DNA from 3 places in the Halalkalibacter oceani genome. Region 3 is predicted to be linked to each of the others. Evidence: riboswitches for the same ligand, from Rfam matches in the RefSeq annotation. Region 3 holds a riboswitch; each other region holds the start of a gene.
What was found. A riboswitch is a leader RNA that binds a small molecule or an ion and turns the genes downstream of it on or off. The one in region 3 is predicted to bind cobalamin.
Positions count from the first base shown of each region.

Region 1: linked by a shared signal. The riboswitch ahead of cobJ (precorrin-3B C(17)-methyltransferase) and the one ahead of metE (5-methyltetrahydropteroyltriglutamate--homocysteine S-methyltransferase) in region 3 are both predicted to bind cobalamin.
Region 2: linked by a shared signal. The riboswitch ahead of ABMB67_RS21210 (ribonucleoside-diphosphate reductase subunit alpha) and the one ahead of metE (5-methyltetrahydropteroyltriglutamate--homocysteine S-methyltransferase) in region 3 are both predicted to bind cobalamin.

Region 1 covers NZ_JBEPKD010000017.1:56,538-63,059, forward strand. The annotation lists gene ABMB67_RS16510 (hypothetical protein) at 1-35, opposite strand, end outside; gene ABMB67_RS16515 (hypothetical protein) at 154-738, opposite strand; cobalamin riboswitch at 978-1,161, shown strand; gene cobJ (precorrin-3B C(17)-methyltransferase) at 1,328-2,989, shown strand; gene ABMB67_RS16525 (sirohydrochlorin chelatase) at 3,007-3,846, shown strand; gene cobK (precorrin-6A reductase) at 3,915-4,688, shown strand; gene ABMB67_RS16535 (precorrin-8X methylmutase) at 4,689-5,339, shown strand; gene ABMB67_RS16540 (cobalt-precorrin-5B (C(1))-methyltransferase) at 5,344-6,453, shown strand; gene cbiE (precorrin-6y C5,15-methyltransferase (decarboxylating) subunit CbiE) at 6,438-6,522, shown strand, end outside.
Region 2 covers NZ_JBEPKD010000032.1:12,650-19,171, reverse strand. The annotation lists gene ABMB67_RS21220 (ATP-binding protein) at 1-1,025, opposite strand, end outside; gene ABMB67_RS21215 (ribonucleotide-diphosphate reductase subunit beta) at 1,139-2,173, opposite strand; gene ABMB67_RS21210 (ribonucleoside-diphosphate reductase subunit alpha) at 2,196-4,388, opposite strand; cobalamin riboswitch at 4,574-4,764, opposite strand; gene ABMB67_RS21205 (hypothetical protein) at 4,875-5,447, opposite strand; gene ABMB67_RS21200 (YbjQ family protein) at 5,609-5,929, opposite strand.
Region 3 covers NZ_JBEPKD010000001.1:590,412-596,933, reverse strand. The annotation lists gene ccsB (c-type cytochrome biogenesis protein CcsB) at 1-99, shown strand, start outside; gene ABMB67_RS02965 (response regulator transcription factor) at 263-979, shown strand; gene ABMB67_RS02960 (ATP-binding protein) at 979-2,757, shown strand; gene ABMB67_RS02955 (hypothetical protein) at 3,067-3,240, opposite strand; gene metE (5-methyltetrahydropteroyltriglutamate--homocysteine S-methyltransferase) at 3,257-5,515, opposite strand; cobalamin riboswitch at 5,641-5,826, opposite strand; cobalamin riboswitch at 5,950-6,138, shown strand; gene ABMB67_RS02945 (ABC transporter substrate-binding protein) at 6,318-6,522, shown strand, end outside.

The DNA of each region.
Region 1 (6,522 bases), on a different contig from region 3:
TTTTTCAGCAGCTTCATTTGATCATGGTTTCTCACTTTCTCTTTAGCCCCCAAACCATCTTGATTGTACGAAGAATAGCTTAACGGATTGGGTTCATGATCAAGCAGAAACTGTCAAATCTAGTCTAGCAGTTACACCGTCCTCACCACCCGATCAGTCAAGCTCAAGCTCCACATTGGCTAAAATGTCGCTTCTCAGTTCTTGCAAATCAGGATTTTGTTCAACCGCCCGCTTTTCTTCTTCATCGTGTTGGCTTAAATCAAATTTCCCCTCGTGGGCGGAGGCGATACCGTATTGCCCCCAGCTTTCCGTCCATCCGAGGAACAGCAAATACTCAGCGCCCTTTTTCATGCCGGTATAGTCGCCGTAATAGATTTCAGTAACGCCTGGCGCCCATCCGTTATCGACAATATAATATGGTTCACGTATCGTGATCGTAGAACCTTCCAAACTTTCGTCACCCTTGATCACTTTTTGTATGAAAATATCGCTCAAATGGTGGCTGCTGGGGGTAGGTAATCCATCTTCATAGTAAACGACGTTTTCCGGCTCACCATTCAGGACGGCGACGACCGCTAAATCGCTGCCTTCCAGTCGTTCTTCGTAATTCTCAAATGTTTCCATCATGCCGAATTGTAGCGGAGCCGTTTTAACGACTGTCGCATCGGCGACCACGTAAACCGTCGCTGCGAGTAGAGCAACAATTGCTGAAATTATGATTGTTTTTTTCCTGTTCATCTCTATGACTCCTTTATGAGGAATGGCTTCTAGTATTTTTGGAATTGGAAAAAGAATCCTACTCTCATTATCTTTTTAAAAGCTGTGTTGTCAATGAGAAAATGTCCTTCTCCACTAGTTGAAATCGCCGATTATCCGGTTTATCACAGTGAATCTCTCGTAAGCTGTGAAACAAGGAATGCAGGAAAAAATAGTTGACTTCTATCAGATTGTTACGTACTGTAAAAGAAACATGAAATTGCATATGTTTGGGAAAAGGTGAAAGTCATCGTTGACTTTCTAAAAGGGAAGTTCGGTGAAAAGCCGACGCGGTCCCGCCACTGTAAAAGGAGTGCTGTATGCACGAGCCACTGTCCATCGGACGGGAAGGAGCAGCAGCGTAAGACCTTGAGCCAGGAGACCTGCCTTTTCCAACGACACTGATTGACCTACGGGAGATGGGGAGGTGTTAGAGCAGGAGACGACAGTGCTGTCTCTGCTGGATTCCTTTTCAGATGATGATAAAAAAGGACTAGCCTCTAACCCTTTTGCGGGTGGAGGCTTTTTTTATTGCCCCGCTTTCCCCGAAGGTCAAAAAGGAGGACATCCGATGGGAGCGAAAGGAAAGCTTTTATTGATCGGCTTCGGGCCGGGCCACGAGCAGCATATGACAGGCCGGGCGAGGGAAGCGATCGCTGAAAGTGATTCAATTATCGGCTACAACACGTACGTGGATTTGGTTAAACCGTTGCTGACGGATCAAGCGATTATCCGGACCGGAATGACGGAGGAAGTGAGCCGGGCACAGGAAGCCGTGCGTCAGGCGGAAGAGGGAAAGACGGTTGCGGTTATTTCAAGCGGGGATGCCGGCGTCTACGGCATGGCCGGTCTCGTCTATGAGGTGTTAATTGAAAAAGGCTGGACGGAGCAGGATGGGGTCGAGGTTGAAATTATTCCCGGGATTTCGGCGATTAACTCCTGCGCCTCGCTGCTCGGCGCGCCGATCATGCATGATGCCTGCACGATCAGCCTCAGTGACCATCTGACGCCATGGGAGCTGATTAAAGCCAGACTTGACGCCGCCGGCAAGGCTGATTTTGTGATTGCGCTCTACAATCCGAAAAGCGGGCGGCGGACGAGACAGATTGAAGAGGCGCAGCGGATTTTGCTGCAATACCGTTCTGCCGAGACGCCTGTTGGACTTGTCAAAAGCGCCTATCGCGAGCGTCAGCATATCGTGATGACAACGCTCGGCGAGATGCTTGAGCATGAGATCGGGATGCTGACGACGGTCATCATCGGCAATGGATCGACGTTTATGTACGACGGCAAGATGATCACGCCGCGCGGCTATCAGAAAAAATATACGCTTGGAGAAGCGAAGCAGGCTCTGCGGCCGCATCAGCGCTTAAAGCCGGAGCACGAGCCGTGGGCGCTTCATCAAGGTGAAGAGGAAGTTGAACCGGCTTCATCTTCGCTTCAAGAGCTTGCCGAGGAAGCAGGACCCGAACCGGCGCGGGGATCGCTGCGCGAGCTGGCAGAAGAAGCGCTTTCGCTCCTGCACGGCGAGGAAAGCAGCGGGAAAGGCGACGTTGAGCCGGCGCCGGAAAGTCTGTTCAGGCAGGAGACGGTGTTTGAATTTGCGCTCTCGCCAGGTCTTGCCAACAAAAAATTCAGTGCGGCGCAAATGCAGCTGATTGGCGAGGTAGTTGGCGATAAAGGCGAGATTGAATATACGCCCGATCATCAAATGAAGGTGACGATGAAAACGGGGGACGCGGCACAGGTGACGGCCGAGCTTGAGCGGGAGGGGCTGCTGCTGCATCCAGTCGGCGATGTTGTCACGATCAAGGCGTGTGACTTTTGTGACGGTGACAAGGGCGAATCATTGCCGCAGCTTGATGAGATCTTTCGCTCAATTGGCGGCGAGCCCGTGCCGAAGCGGCTGACGATCGGCTTCAACGGCTGCGGAATGGCGTGCTACGGCGCGCCGACGAACGATATCGGCATCATCTACCGCAAAAAAGCATTTGATTTGTTTTTAGGGGCGAAAACGACAGGGAGAAACGCCCATGTCGGCCAGCTCGTCGCCGAAGGAATGAGCAAGGAGCAGCTCGTCGCAACAGTCGTCAAGGTTGTCCGCGATTTCCAGCAGCGCGGCATGCCGAATGAACGGTTTCACAAGTTTTTTAAACGGGTCCAGGTCGTTGCCGGTTATCAGTACCGTGACGTGCCGGAGCCGATCGCCGTTGACAATGTGTGCGGCGATTAACAAAAGGAGGAGAAAAGATGGAAGCTGTATTATTTATCGGCCATGGGAGCCGAAAGCCGGAGGGAAACGAGCAGCTGCTGGAGTTCGTCAATGGGATGAAGCACCAGGTCAAGGCTGATATTGTCGAAACCTGTTTTCTGGAATTTGCCGAGCCGTCGATTGCCGCTGGAATTGAAGCGTGCGTGAAGCAGGGGGCGACGAAGGTCGCGCTCGTGCCGATGATGTTCTTCTCGGCCGGGCATGCGAAAATCCACATTCCGGCGGACATGGACAAGGCGCGGCAGAAGTTTCCGCTCGTCTCTTTTACATATGGCCGGCCGATCGGGTCGCATCCGGGCGTGATTGATATTTTAGCCGACAGGTTGAAAGAAGCCGGCTGGCAGGCGAAGGAAGGGAGCAGCCTCGTAATCGTCGGACGCGGAAGCAGTGACGGTGATGCGAACAGTGAGCTGTACAAAATTTCGCGCCTGCTTAGTGAACGGCTGAATATGACCGATGTCCAGCTGTCGTTTATCGGCGTCACTTCACCGACGGTGGAACAAGCTGTCGAACGCTCTTTAAAGCTCGGCGCAAGCTCGGTTTGCCTGCTTCCTTACTTCTTTTTCAGCGGCGTGCTGATGGACCGGATGGAGGAGAAGCTTGACGGCTTCAAGCGAAGCTATCCGGACGCATCGTTTCTGATGACGAAGTTTTTTGGCTTCCATCCGCTGCTGGCGACGATTTTCAAGGAAAGAGCCGAGGAAGCATTACAAGGATTGGCCGCGTTAAACTGCGATAACTGTCAGTACCGTTTATTCGCGAAGGAGCATCTTGAGCTTGACCACAACCACGATCATCATCACCACCATCATCATTAAAACGTATTTGCTTTCATAGGTGGATGCGGGTCTTGCAAAACAAATCTGCAAAAGAGAGGTGAAAGCGGATGATCTTTATTATGGCCGGAACGAGTGATGCGCGCGAAGTGGCCATCGCCTTAAAGGATGCGGGCTATCCGTTATTGGCGAGCGTCGTGACGGAGAGCGGGGCGGCAAGCATCAGCGAGGCCGGAATTCCGGTGCGCGTCGGCCGCCTGACGATCGCGGAAATGACGGCGCTTTTGCAGGAAAAGCACATTTCTCTCCTTGTCGATGCGACCCATCCTTTTGCCGAGGAGGCTTCAAAAAATGCGCACGCGGCCGCGGAACAGGCAGGCATTCCTTATGTCCGGTTTGAGCGGCAGGCGAGCAAGATTGCCGAGGATGAGCGGATCAGCTTCGTTGCGGACTACGCCGAGGCAGCTGAGCTTGCGAGTCAGCATAAAGGGGTCGTTATGCTGACGACCGGCAGCAAGACGCTCGCTGTCTTTGCGGACAAGCTGCTCGGGCTGCCTGACCTGCGGATGATCGCGCGGATGCTGCCGCGCAAGGACAATATGGAGCGCTGTGAACAACTGGGCATTGAGCAAAAAAACATCGTCGCGATGCAGGGTCCTTTTTCAAAGGAGCTTAACAAGGCGCTTTATCGCCAGTTCGGCGTCACCCTCGTCATCACGAAGGAAAGCGGCAAGGTCGGCTCGGTCGATGAGAAGCTGGAAGCCGCCAGGGAGCTTGGCTTGGAGGTGATCGTTATCGAGCGACCGAAGCAGGATGTCCACGATCTCGTTCATACGAAGGAAGATGTTGTAGCAACAGTCACTAAGCTGATGGAGGGAAAATAAATGGATTTCAAAACAGAATTTAAACCGTTGACCGTACAACCGCAGGAGATTGAAGGAAAGAGCTTTCAGATGATTACCGAGGAGCTTGGCGAGCATTCCTTTACCGACGAGCAATACCCCGTCGTCCAGCGGGTGATCCACGCCTCGGCCGATTTCGAGCTTGGGCGAAGCGTGCTCTTTCATCCTGACGCAGTACGCGCCGGCGTGGCGGCGATCCGTTCTGGCTGCAAGGTAATCGCCGATGTGCAAATGATTCAAAGCGGCATCAGCAAGCCGCGGATCGAAAAGTTTGGCGGAAGCGTTCACGTTCATATTTCCGATCCCGATGTGATCGAGGAAGCGAAGCGGCTCAACACGACGAGAGCAATCGTGGCGACGCGCAAGGCGGTCAAGCTGGCGGAGGGCGGCATTTTCGCAATTGGAAACGCGCCGACCGCGCTGCTTGAATTGATTCGCCTTGTGAAAAACGGGGAAGCAAAGCCGGCGCTGATCGTCGGAATGCCGGTCGGCTTTGTCTCGGCGGCCGAATCGAAGGAGGAGCTGGCGAAGCTTGATCTGCCGTTTATTACGAACGTTGGCAGAAAAGGCGGCAGTCCGGTAACCGTGGCCGCGATCAACGCGATTTCCTTAATGGCGGAGCAGCAAGGCTGAAAAGATGGCAAGCGGGCAAAAGGAAACAAAGCAGCTGCGGCATGGCTATACGACAGGCTCCAACGCAACGGCGGCGACGAAGGCGGCGCTTCTTAGTTTGATTACGCAAAAAGCGGTTAACGAAGCGACGATCAAGCTGCCGAACAAAGAAATTGTCACCTTTCAAATGGAGTCTGTTCAATTTACCGAGCAGTATGCCGAGGCGGCGATCATTAAAGATGGCGGCGACGATCCCGATGCGACACACGGTGCGCGAATCGTGTCGCGTGTCGCCTGGGAGAGCGCGCCTGGCATTAAGCTTGATGGCGGCGTCGGCGTCGGCCGGGTAACGAAGCCGGGGCTACCGGTGGCGGTCGGGGAAGCGGCGATTAACCCTGTGCCGCGCCGGATGCTGTTTGAGGTTGCAGAGGACGTGCTGGAGGAGACCGGCGTCGAGCGGGGCATTTCGATCATCATTTCCGTGCCGGATGGAGAGGAAATCGCCAAGAAAACGTTAAACAGCCGGCTCGGCATTATCGGCGGCATTTCGATTCTCGGTACGAGGGGAACGGTCGTGCCGTTTTCGACTTCGGCGTTTCGCGCAAGCATCGCCCAGGCGCTGCAGGTCGCCAAAGAAAGCGGCTGCGAGCATGTCATCTGCTCGACGGGCGGACGGAGTGAAAAATATGCGATGGAGCTTTTCCCGGATGCCCCGGAAGAAGCGTTTATCGAAATGGGTGATTTTGTCGGCTTTACGTTAAAGCAGTGCAAGGCGAAACGGATGAAGCAGGTGACCCTCGTCGGGATGATGGGGAAATTTTCAAAAGTAGCCCAGGGCGTGATGATGGTCCATTCGAAAAGCGCTCCGGTCAGCTTTGAATTTCTCGCCAAGGTCGCCGTGGAAAGTGGAGTCCCGCCGGAGCTTCAGCAGGAGATTTTGCAGGCGAATACCGCCTCTCAGGTCGGGACGATGCTCGATGAGGCAGGCTATGCTGACTTCTTTCAGCGCTTGTGCCGCTATGCATCAGAGGCCGGGTTGCAGGAAGTGAACGGCGGGCTGACGATTGAAACGATTTTGTTGACGATGAAAAATGAGCTATTAGGAAGGGAGGCGGTGAGATGGCCGCGACAATGAAGGTCATTGGCATGAGTGAGCAGGGCCCGGCTGCCTGGCCGGCGCTCTATCAGCAATGGGTAGACGAAA
Region 2 (6,522 bases), on a different contig from region 3:
CTTGTCAGCTCCTGTGAAAGCTGCTCCAACTCAGTTTTATTCCGAAAAGTCGACACGGCACCGATCAAATTCTGCTGGTAATAAATCGGCAGCCGATTGACTAACACGATATGTTTGCCGACAAGCATCTCCTTATCATACTGGCTTTCTCCCGTCTGCAGCACTTCATGCAGACGCGAGTTCGGCAGGACGTCCAAAATCGGTTTTCCGATAAACGGATTCGGCTCCTGGGCCTTTGCCCCGAGAAGACGCTGAGCCGCTGTATTCATTAAAGTAATCAACCCATAGCGATTAACGGCAATAATTGCTTCATGAGTCGACTGTAAAATCGTCTCCTTTTGTAAGAAAAGATGCGAAATTTCCTCCGGCTCCAACCCAAAGAGCAGCCTCTTAATATAACGGGCGATGAGAACAGCCCCGACGATACCGACGCTCACAAGGGCAACTAAGACATACCAGAGCTTGCGATGATAATTCATGACAATCGTCTGGACATCCTGCGTTAGAAATCCGACACTGACTACCCCAATCACCCCACCATCGGTATCGCGCACCGGCACCTTACCGCGAATCGAACGCCCGAGCGATCCGATAGCCTCCGAAACATAGGATTCACCTAACAGCAGCGCCCTCTCATTGTCTCCTCCGACCATTTGCTCTCCAAGCCGCTCAGGCTGCGGATGAGCATAACGAATCTCCTCCCTATTGCCGACTACAATAAATTGCGCCCCCGTCGCCGCCCGAATCGGTTCCACAAGCGGATGAATGACCGCAGCAGGATCGTCCAGCTCGTACGCTTGCCGCAATTCAGGGATCCGCGCGACGCTTTCGGCTACGGCAAGCGCCCTTTCGCCTACTTCATGTTTAAGAGTATCCGAGAAAAAGGCATGGAGAAACAGCCCCATAATCGCAAACATGCTAATAATCAGCAGCCCGATGATCAACGTCATTTTCATTTGCAGCTTCAATTTCACGTTAGGGTTGCCAATGTACTTAAGATAGTCACCCTCTTTTATCGTCAGCATTTTCGCCCCGGCTCCTTTTCCCTTTCTTGTTCCATCTCGTATTGTTTCATATTGCCAACAATAAAATAAGTCTGGCGACATGGTTTTTCAACCTGTTTGCCAGACTTATTTTCCTACAATTCATCAAAGCCGTTATCGCTTGATACTTTGGCATATTGCCGTGATTTTTGCTCAAAGAAGTCGCTTTTGGCGGCATTGACGTCTTCATAGGCTTTAATCCATCTCATCGTATTCGTCCGGTATTCCGGGTAAATCGCTTCATAGCCGAGCTGTTTGATCCGTTTATTTGCCATAAACTTTAAATAGGCTTCCATTTCCCCGGGATCGATGCCGTCGATCCGGTCGCCGATAATATAGCGGAACCAGTTCATCTCCAGCTCGGTCGCTCTGTGAAAAGCACGCTCGACAAACTGCTTCATCTCCGCTGAATCAAGCTCTGGATTTTCACGAAGCAGCTCTTTATAGAGATTCGTAAAAAAGTAGACATGGAGCTGCTCATCCCGGTTAATATAATTAATCATCGTCGATGTCGAGACCATCTTTTGATGGCGGGCGAGGTTATAAAAGAAGGCAAACCCTGAATAGAAATTCAGCCCTTCGAGAATTACATCATAGACAATCGATTTCGCCAGCGTTTCGGCGCTTGGACGCTCAGTAAAATCCTCATAGCCATCGACGATAAATTCATTTCGTTCCCGCAGCACGGTATCATGCTTCCAATATTCATAGATTTCATCCTGAACCGCCTTCGGCACGAGGCTTGACAGCACATAGGAATAGCTTTGGTTATGAACGACTTCCTGGAAGGACAGAACGCTCATCAGCGCCGCCATGCTTGAATCGGTTAAATAGTCGGCCACCCGCAGCGTGTAATCGGTTTGGATGCTGTCAAGAAAAGCGAGCAAGCCGATAATTTTTTTGAACGCCTCCTGCTCGTGCTCCGTCAGCGAGGTGAACTGCTTGGCATCATGGGTCATATTGATCTCGAACGGCGTCCAGAAATTGGCGAGCATATTTTTGTACAGTGGATAAGCCCATGAGTAACGGACATCATCCCAGTTCAGCACGTTCGAGCTTTTGCCGTTGATCAGCGCGGTCGAGGCATTCGGTGCCTCGACATCGTATAGCTTTCTTTTTTCCATCATCATCGATTCTCCCCTTTGTTCCAATTTAGCTGGAGCAGCTCTCACAATCCTCGACCGTCACCGAGGTCGAACGGACATAATAGGTCGTCTTCAACCCTTCCTGCCAGGCGAGCAGGTGAAGCTCAAGCAGCTCTTTTGCTTTCACCGTATTCGGCACATACAGATTAAAGGAAATCCCTTGATCGACATGACGCTGACGCCGTCCGTTCTGGCGGATGCTCCATTTTTGGTCGATCAGGTGAGCCTGCTTATAGAGCCAGGTCGTTTCCGCCGTCAAATCCGGTGCCACGACAGGGATTCGGTAATTTTTCTTTTCTTCAACATAAAACTTCGCAAAAATCGGATCAATCGAAGCAGTCGAGCCGGCAATGAGCGAGGTCGTCGCATTTGGCGCGACCGCCATCATATAGCCGTTACGCACGCCGTACTCTGCCACATCCTGCCGCAGCTCATTCCATTTTCCCGACGTGTAGTCCCTCTTCGCAAAATAGTCCCCCGTATGCCAGTCGGAGCCGGAAAACGCCGGATAGGCGCCCTTTTCCTTTGCCAACAGCAATGAGGCTTTCACGGTGTAATAATGAATTTGCTCATAAATCTCATCCGCATAGGCGACGGCTTCCTCGCTTTCCCAGCGAATTCCTTTCTTCGCCAGCAAATGATGCCAGCCGAACGTCCCCAGTCCGACCGCGCGGTATTTTTCATTCGTCAACTGCGCCTGTTTCACCTCAATCTGATTGAGGTCAATCACATTATCGAGCATCCGCACCTGAATCGTAATTAACCGTTCGAGCACATCATCTTCCACGGCATTGGCGAGCGAAATCGAGGACAGATTGCAGACGACAAAATCACCCGGCGTTTTCGTCGTAATGATTTTCCCGTCCTCCGTATGCTCTTCTTCAATGATCGTCGGGCTCATATTTTGCATAATTTCCGTACAAAGATTCGAGCCGTAGATCATGCCACGGTGCCGGTTCGGATTCATCCGGTTCACCGTATCGCGGTAAAACATAAACGGACTGCCCGTCTCAAGCTGCGAGAGCATGATCCGCTTCATGATCTCAATCGCCGGCACTTCCACGCGCGAAAGCGCCTCTTCCTCCAGACAGCGGCGGTAACGGTCGCGGAAGCTTCCCTCACCCTTTTTCTCGTCATAGCTGTCCTCCAGCGAAAAGCCCATCACCTGCCGTACTTCATGCGGGTCAAACAACGCCCAATTCTCACGCTTTTCTACCGCCTCCATAAATAAATCAGGAACGGAAACAGCGGTGAACAAGTCATGCGTCCGCTGTCGTTCATCACCGTTGTTCAGCTTCGCATCAAGAAAGGAAAAAATATCGCGGTGCCACACATCCAAATAAACGGCAATCGCCCCCTGGCGCTGGCCAAGCTGGTCAACGCTGACCGCGACGTTGTTCAATTGCTTCATCCATGGCAGCACACCGGAGGAGACTCCTTTAAAGCCGCGGATCGAAGACCCTTTTGCCCGGATTTTGCCAAGGTAGATTCCAAGTCCACCGCCATTTTTGCTGACGGTCGCCGCATCGGTGCAGCTGTCGAAAATCGCTCGAAGATCATCCTCGACCGTATCAATAAAGCAGCTTGATAATTGCCCTCCCTTCTTTCCGGCGTTCGCCAATGTCGGCGTTGCCGTCGTCATATATAAATGAGAGAGCGCCCAATAGCTTTCCTTCACCAGCTCAAGGCGACGTTCGCGCGGTTCCTTGACCATCAGCAGCATTGCGATCACCATGAAGCGCTCCTGCGGCAGCTCCTGAAGCGTTCCATCATAGCTTCTCGTCAAATAACGGTCAGCCAATGTCTTAATTCCAATGTATGTAAAGCGCTGATCCTGAGAAAGGTCCAGCACGCCGGCCAGCTCAGCGAGTTCCTGTGACGAATAGCTCGCCAGCCGCTCATCGTACAGGCCGTCCGCGATTAATCGACCGACCTGGGCCGGGAATGTCGAAGCCCATTGCTCCACTGCTGTGCCACGCAAGCCTGTGACTTGCTCATAAATCGAGTACAGATAGCATTGCGCCGCGACATATGTCCAATCCGGCTCATCAACATCGAGATGATTCAACGCTTCAAGCGCCCGCTTTTCCCAGGAAATGTCTTTATCCATTTTCTCCAGCCACTCGGCGATCGGTAAATCGCTAAATCGACTGATTAGCTCGTCTATCCCATATCGTTCCACTGTTCCTGCTTTGCTCATCTTCCATCACTCCTTCAAAAATTTCGAGGCCATCGAATTCCATCAAAAAACGCCCTTTCTCGGGCTGAGAAAGGGCGTAAAACGGCAGATTGAGAGTGTAATGTTCAGCTTTAGGCATGGAATATCCTTGAACATTCCACCGCTTTAAAAGCTGTGCCGTCTCACTTCTCAGTCCCCGAAGATAGCTGACTTTGGAAAAAGTGGCAGGTCTCCTGACTCGTGCTTCGTCCTACAATGAGCCTTCCCATACAAGAGCGATCTACCTGCTTGCACAGTGGTTTTCTCATTTCGTCACACTTACAGTTGCGGGGACAGTTCTGGATTTTCACCAGATTCCCTATTAAGCCGTATATGGCGCCATTTATCCACATCAATATATAGTTGTCATCCTCGCGACCAATCACGATATATTGTATATAGTAATGGATTTCTGTCTGAGTTGCAAGATTTGTTTTTGAAGAATGATAGGAAAGGATGAGGGCAGGGTCAGCCAACTTGCTCCAGAACATCTTTCAGACTGCCTGATCCCACCGAGGACAAATGCTGTGAAAAATATCCCTCAACCCGGCCTTCATAAAGGAAAACAGCCTGCTTGCAAGCTGCTAAGTCATCAGGTTTTACAAAGCAGGGAAGCTTCCCACCGACAGAAATTCCGCCTCTCTGCAATACCGTCGCAACAAATTCCGAGCAGAAAAAAGCATACGGCCGCTTGATTTCCTTCGCAAACAAAACGCCAAAAAGTCCGAGGAAGTTATACGTATAGCTTGTCTGCTGCGTCTCGATTTCCCGGACGTAGGACAGCATTTTTTGATAGCTTTCCTCCGTTACAGAGCAGCGATAAATCGCGCAATACGCTTCTCCGAAAAAACGGTCTCTCATATTCTCCTTTACAAATCCACCGATGAAAGGATTATTCATTCGTTTCCGTCCAAAGCTGCAGGTCATCTCCAGTTCTTTGTCAAAAGACAGGGACGCATGGTTCAAGCGCTTTTTTGTAAACAACCTGATCATCCTTGTAAAAACCGTTCCGGTATCGGTAAGTATAATATAAACATCCATCCTCTCGCCTCCATCTTCTGACGCAGCTAAAGCAGCATCTTTCTTTATAGATCATCCTATAAATTTGAAGATGGAAAAACGCTCCGAGGTTGCAAATCCTATCCGTCTTAAGGCTGATTATTTGCACACGATTAGGGCTCCCTTTGCCCGCCCTCTCTTCCTCATCCCTCAGCTTCAATCACAACCGCTGTCCCGTAGGCGATAATTTCTGCAGCTGCACTCATCAATGTAGCCGACTGCAGTCTCATGCCGACAACCGCATTGGCTCCTTTCGCTTCAGCCTCTTCGACCATCCGATGGATCGCCAGCTTTCTCGCTTCCGCCATCATGTCAGAATATCCCTTTATTTCTCCGCCGACAATTCCTTTTAAAGCCGCTGTAATATCCCGTCCAATATGCTTCGTCTGGATCGTGCTTCCTTTGACATAGCCCTTTACCTCTGTTATTTCATAGCCGGCCACCTGCTCAGTAGTCACTATCATCCTAATCGATTTCCTCCTTTTTTTCGATGCGCCTTTCTCTGATGAGAATCAGCAGCAAGACGACCAATGAAATCACGTAAATGTTTGGTTATCCGTAATATAGAATTTTTACTAACTAACTTCTAGGAAAGACTGAAATAAGACACTTACAAAACAAGACCCTGTGAAAGCCTTGTTGATCTATTTTTGATAGTACTGGATTCCCAATTCACAATTGCTTTGTTCGGAATAAAATACCGATCTTTTCATCTGTAATGTTCAACAGCCAGTTTCCCTTCTTATGTTGTATAGACTTATGGTTGGTGGAGTGACCTTTAACCGGCGGGCTACCCCACTAGAGTCAATCCAGTAAGTACATTGGTCAGCAATGAGTACCAACGAGAGATATCATGAAAGCGATCGGTCATATGCAAGAGAGTACAACGGAAATTTATTTGCAGAGTTAAGTTAAAAAGAGCCAGCAACAATGGATAGAAACTTTTCCTGATATTTGAACTATTCCACCTTACTTTCTTGCGAAATTTGAAGATGGAGATTCCAAAGAACACTAGCGCAACCGATAGTTATGGATTAGGCTATCCCCTAGAAGTCTT
Region 3 (6,522 bases):
GAGCGTTCGGCTTGGTTGTGTGTAATCGGCTTCGGGATTATAATGTTTAATCTCGTCTTTGTTAACCTTGTCATTGCCGGCTTACACTCGTATGCATAATAGGTAAGGAATAAAGTGAAGGTGGGGATGTCTTAAAGGGGGTATGGTTTCCCTTTTTGAGACATCCCCTAAGCAGCTTTTATTTTACCGGCTTTTGTTACGCTTTTTTCGCCGGGGGGACAATGGTACACTACTGTTAAACATAGCGAGGAGGAAAAGGTCAATGGAAAAAGAAGCACGGATTTTAGTTGTCGATGACGAAGATCGCATTAGACGCTTATTAAAAATGTATTTAGAAAGAGAAAATTATGAAATCGAAGAAGCCGAGAATGGCGAACAAGCGTTAGAGATGGCGTTAAATGAGGAATATGATTTGATTTTGCTCGATATTATGATGCCGGGCAAGGACGGGATCGAAGTCTGTCAGGAGCTGAGAAAGTCCAAGGCAACACCGGTCATGATGCTGACGGCAAAAGGCGAGGAAACGAACCGCGTACAAGGATTTGAAGTGGGGACAGACGATTATATCGTCAAACCGTTCAGTCCGCGCGAAGTCGTGCTGCGGGTCAAGGCGTTACTCCGCCGTTCTTCTTCGACAAAGTTCTTGCAAACGGATACGCAGACGAAGGATGTCCTCGTTTTTCAACATTTAACGATTGACAATGATGCGCATCGCGTCACCGTTTCTGGTGAAGAAATCAATTTGACCCCGAAGGAGTATGAGCTGCTTCATTATCTTGCTCAATCTCCAGATAAAGTGTTTTCGCGTGAGCAGCTGCTAAAGGATGTCTGGAATTATGATTTCTTCGGTGATTTACGAACGGTTGACACGCATATTAAGCGATTGCGGGAAAAGCTTAACAAAATTTCTCCTGAAGCCGCGGCTTTAATTTCGACGGTCTGGGGCATCGGTTATAAATTTGAGGCTGTGAAGGAGTAATGCTCTGGCGCAGTGTAGTTGGAAAGCTATGGCTGACGATTTTGTTTCTTGTTTCGGTCGTCCTGACGATTCTGATGGTTCTGCTGCTGCAATCGTTTGAGCAGTTTAATGTAAGTGAGGCAGAATCGCAGCTCGTCAACCATGCGAATATGATTGCTTCGATGTATGAAAGCTATGAATCAAAGGAAGATGCGTTGCAAAATATCTCGCAGTACGGCGCTGCTTTTCAATCCGATATTATCATTTTCGTTGAAGGAGAAAACGTATGGAGCAGTGATCAATTGCAGCGGGAGGCGCTTGAAATCCTGTTTACCGATCAGGCGCTGTCCCAAGTATTTTCCGGGGAGAAAGTCGTCACGACAGAGGGCGATTTTCCTTTTTTAAGCGAAGGGGAAGAGAGCCATTCGGAAATCATGATTGTCGGTGTGCCGCTTCAGCCAACGGAGCTGGAAGACAGTGCGGTTTTTCTCTATCAGTCGCTGTCGGCGATTGAAGAGACATCCAATGAAACGAAGCAGATCATTTATTTTTCGGCCGGAATTGCCATTATTCTTACCACGATCTTTGCTTTCTTCCTGTCATCGCGGATTACCGCGCCGCTTCGGAAAATGAGACAGGTCGCACTTGAGGTCGCCGAAGGGAAATTTAAAACGAAGGTTCCGATTTTAACTCATGATGAAATTGGCCAGCTGGCGATTGCCTTTAACCGGATGGGGCGTGAATTGAACAATAATATTCACGCGTTGAATCAGGAAAAAGAACAGCTTTCGCGCATTTTAGTCAGCATGGCGGATGGCGTTATCACCTTAAATAAAAAAGGGGACGTCGTGCTGACAAATCCGCCTGCCGACCGTTTTATCCAATCCTGGTATTATGAACAGGGAATGGTGAATGAACAGGATAAGGCGCTGCCCGAAGCGTTGCAATCATTATTCCAGCGCGTCGTGGCGCTGGAGAAGGAACAGTTTATTGAGTATGAGATGCAAGGGCGGAGCTGGACGATCTTGATGACGCCGCTCTATGATGATCATGATATTCGCGGGGCGGTCGCCGTCTTTCGCGACATGACAGAGGAGCGCCGTCATGATAAGCTGCGTAAAGATTTTATTGCCAATGTCTCTCATGAGCTGCGCACGCCGATTTCAATGCTGCAAGGCTACAGTGAAGCGATCATTGACGATATCGCCGGTTCCGATGAGGAAAAGAAAGAAATTGCGAAAATAATTTATGAGGAATCGCTGCGGATGGGCCGGCTTGTCAATGAACTGCTTGATTTGGCGCGGATGGAAGCGGGACATGTCGAGCTGAAGATTGAGCCGACCGAGGTGCAGCCGTTTGTCGAACGGATCGTCCGCAAGTTCCAGGGACTGGCCCGGGAGCAGGATGTTGTGCTGGAGTTGGAAACGGCCGATGTGACGACGATTATGTGCGATCCTGACCGGATTGAACAGGTGCTGACCAATCTGCTTCATAATGCGATCCGCCACACAGAAAAAGGCGGTAACGTCACCTTGATTGTCCGTCAGTTTGCGGAGGGATTAAAGGTCGATGTCCAGGACAATGGTTCAGGCATCCCGGAGGCCGATCTTCCTTACGTGTTTGAACGTTTCTACAAGGCGGATAAAGCAAGAACGAGAGGGCGAAGCGGCACAGGACTTGGTCTGGCGATCGCTAAAAACATTATCGAGGCCCATCAAGGCCAGATTTCGGTTCACAGCAAGGTGAATGAAGGGACGACATTCTCTTTCTTTATTCCGACGAAGGAGCAGAATGAATAAAGTGAAAGTAGGGGTGTGGCAAAGGAGAAAATAATCCTTTTGCCGCACCCTCTTTGTTCAGGCGAGCAACGCGCGAAGCCGTTATTCTTCTTCGAGTTACGAAAAAGGAAGGTTTTAATGGCCTCCTTATGGGAGAAGCTGCTGAAAAAGTACGACTTATACTTTTTTAGCAGCTCTTTCGTAATGAGCGTAGCCGTTGCCTGATTTGAAAAGCCTTGCTACGAGTGGGTTTCTCGAAGCAAGGCGCGCAACGCGCGGAGCCATTACTCTTCTTCGAGTTACGAAAAAGGAAGTTTTTCAGTGGCCTCCTTATGGGATGAGGTTTTCATAAATGGTGAGCCAGCGCTTTTTCGTAATATCGTCTGTGAGAGAAAGATAGTGAAACAATGTCGACAAGCTTTTTCCATCCATGTTTTTCATGAAGGCCAGCATCAGCTGTTCATCATTTGTATGCTGCAGGAAGTGGACAAGTTCGTACCTCACTTCAATCAACTCCTTCTCATCTAGTCGAAAGCATTTTGGCACGGGCTGCTTTTGCGGCCTTCACCATGTTTGTCAGAGCGGCGACCGTTTCGGCTTCTGTGCGCGTTTTTAAGCCGCAGTCAGGATTGACCCAGAACAGTGATGGTGGGAGAACGGCGAGGGCGCGCTCAATCAGCGCCAGCATTTCGCCTACTTCGGGTATTTGCGGGCTGTGAATATCGTAGACGCCAAGGCCGATTCCTTTGTCATACACGTTATGTTCAAAAGCAGAAATTAATTCCGCATGGCTGCGCGATGTCTCAATCGAGATCACGTCAGCATCAAGCGCGTCGATCGCCTCGATGATGTCGGCGAAATCGCTGTAGCACATATGGGTATGAATTTGTGTCGTGTCGGCAATCGCCGATGTGCTTCGGCGGAACGCTTCGACCGCCCAGTGCAAGTAGTCATTCCGCTTCGCTTTTTTGAGCGGAAGCCCTTCGCGCAATGCCGGTTCATCGACCTGAATCATCGTAATACCGGCTTGCTCCAATGCCTGGACCTCTTGCAGCAGCGCCGCGGCAATTTGAAAAGCGACCTCCTGCTTCGGGATGTCATTTCGAACAAATGACCAGTTCAAAATCGTCACCGGACCTGTCAGCATTCCTTTCACCGGAGCAGAGGTGAGCGACTGCGCATAGACGGTTTCCTCGACAGTCATTGGTCCCGTGTACGCGACATTGCCGTAAATGATCGGCGGCTTGACGCAGCGTGATCCGTACGATTGCACCCAGCCGTTTTTAGAAAACGTAAATCCGGCAAGCTTCTCCCCGAAAAATTCAACCATATCATTGCGCTCGAACTCACCGTGAACGAATACGTCGAGGCCGATCTCTTCCTGAATCGCAATCCATTTTTGAATTTCGGCCTGAATCCGGGCCTGATAGTCGGCAGTTGAACATTCATTCTTTCGCCATTGGGCTCGGATGTTGCGAATTTCCTTTGTCTGCGGGAAACTGCCAATCGTCGTTGTCGGCAGCAGTGGCAGCTGCCATTTCTGTTGCTGCAGCTCATATCTCGTTTGAAAGGAGCTTGTTCGTTTCGCGCGGACGGCATCGGGCTCCTGCTTTTTACGCCAATCAGAGCGAATGAGCTCGTCGTAGCTTTGCTGGTGAGCTGCGATTTTTTCCTTGCTCGCTGCCCCGCTGATAACGTCCTTTAACAAGGTCAGCTCGTCAAGCTTTTCATCGCAAAAGGCGAGAGAGGCCTTAATCGTTGGGTCGAGCTCTGTTTCTTGGCGGACGCTGACCGGGACGTGCAGCAAGCTTGACGAAGGCTGGATCATCTGGCGTTCGAATGGGATGATGTCGCTCAGCTGTTTGAGCAGGTCCACGCTTTTTTCGAGGTCGCTGCGCCAAATGTTGCGGCCGTCAATTACACCGGCGGCAAGAATTTTGTCCGCCGGAAAGCCGTACGCCTGAATCGCGGCCAAATTGGCTTCGCGGCCGTCGACGAAATCAAGGCCGAATCCGGCGACCGGCAACGCAATCAGCTCTTGATAATGAGTGACAGCTTCAAAATACGATTGCAAAATGAGAGCAAGCTCAGGCACATGTTGCGCGATTTCTTTATAGGTCGCAGTAAAGAGCGCCATCTCTTCTTTTGTAATATCGAGGACGAGAGCCGGCTCATCGATTTGAACGATTGTCGCCCCGGCTGCGGCCAGCTCCTGCAGCATTTGCTGATAAACAGGGATAAAGCGCTGCAGGAGAGAGGCGAACTGTTCCGGCTGATAGCCCTTAGCCAATGTGACAAACGTGAATGGGCCGAGAATGACCGGCTTCGTATGAAGGCCGAGCTCGCGCTTCGCCTCTAAAAAGTCACGCAGCGGCTTGTTATCAACGAGCTTTGGGGCGCACTGTTCCAATTCCGGTACGATGTAATGGTAGTTCGTATCAAACCATTTCGTCATTTCGCAAGCTTGTGCTCCTTTTTCGCCTCTCGCCATCGCAAAGTAAGTCGACAGCGGCACGGGTCCGCCGTCATAGGCGAATCTTTCTGGGACAAGGCCAAACATCGCTGCTGTATCGAGCACGTGATCATAATAAGAAAAGTCGCCTGTCGGCACGAGGTCAATTCCTTTCTCGCTTTGCGCCTGTAAATGCTCGAGACGTCGGGATTTCATTTGCGCATGAAATTCTTTTTCTGTAATTGTGTTCGCCCAGAAGGCTTCGAGCGTACGCTTCCATTCGCGGCTTTTTCCGATCCGCGGGTATCCTAAATTACTTGTTTTCATCAATCAAACCTCCTACATTCATCGTTCATACAAACAAAAAAGGATATTATTACCAGGTAAAAGGTAATAATATCCACAATTCAGTCGTTATATCGTGAACACCTCCCTATCTCCCGTAGGTAAAAACAGTGCTGTTAAAGCTGGCAGGTCTCCTGGCTCTAGTATCATCATCATCGTGGTCTTCCCGGCCGTTGGCCAGTGACGTGATCACGATAACTCCTCTATTACAGTGGCGGGACCGCTCCGGATTCAACACCGGATTCCCTTTTAAACTTCGATAAAATCAAAGTACCAGCTTCCAACATATGAAATTGGTACTCACTTTACCGCAGAACTGTACGAATTGTCAATCTTTAATTTGTGGTTTAAAAAGAGAATCGAAAAAAACTGCGAGCCTGTCCATTTTCATGTATAATGGAATTACTTATTTGAAATTGAATAGCAATCGTAAAGGTCGTCCAGGCCAGCCTGGATGATAATAGGGAAGTTGGTGAAAGTCCAACACGGTCCCGCCACTGTAAATGCTAGATTTCTTTAGAAGCCCACTGTCTGAAGCTGTAGATGGGAAGGGGAAGAAATTGTCATGCATAAGTCAGGAGACCTGCCTTTACGAATGTGTGAAACCTTCGAGGAAAAGGGGAAGCAATAATGATCTGGCTTATCATTCAAATGAAAAGCCTGGTCGCGTTATTGACTGTCCCGGCACTCCTCTTTATAGAGGAGTGTTTTTCTATGATAAGGGAAGAGAAAAAAGGAGTGGAAGAGTGTGAACAGAACGAAATGGATCGCTGTCACGATCGTAATGCTGCTGTGGACTGTTGTCCTGGCGGGTTGTGGCGGACAGCCCGAGGAACAGCCGGTCGAACCGGTGGAAACAGAAACGGAACAGACTGCCGAGGGGGAGCAGGAAAGCGAATCCGGCTATCCTAAAACCATTATAGATGCGTTAGAAAATGAAGTGGTGCTCGAAGAACAGCCAGAGCGCATCGTTTCCCTTGTGCCGAGCA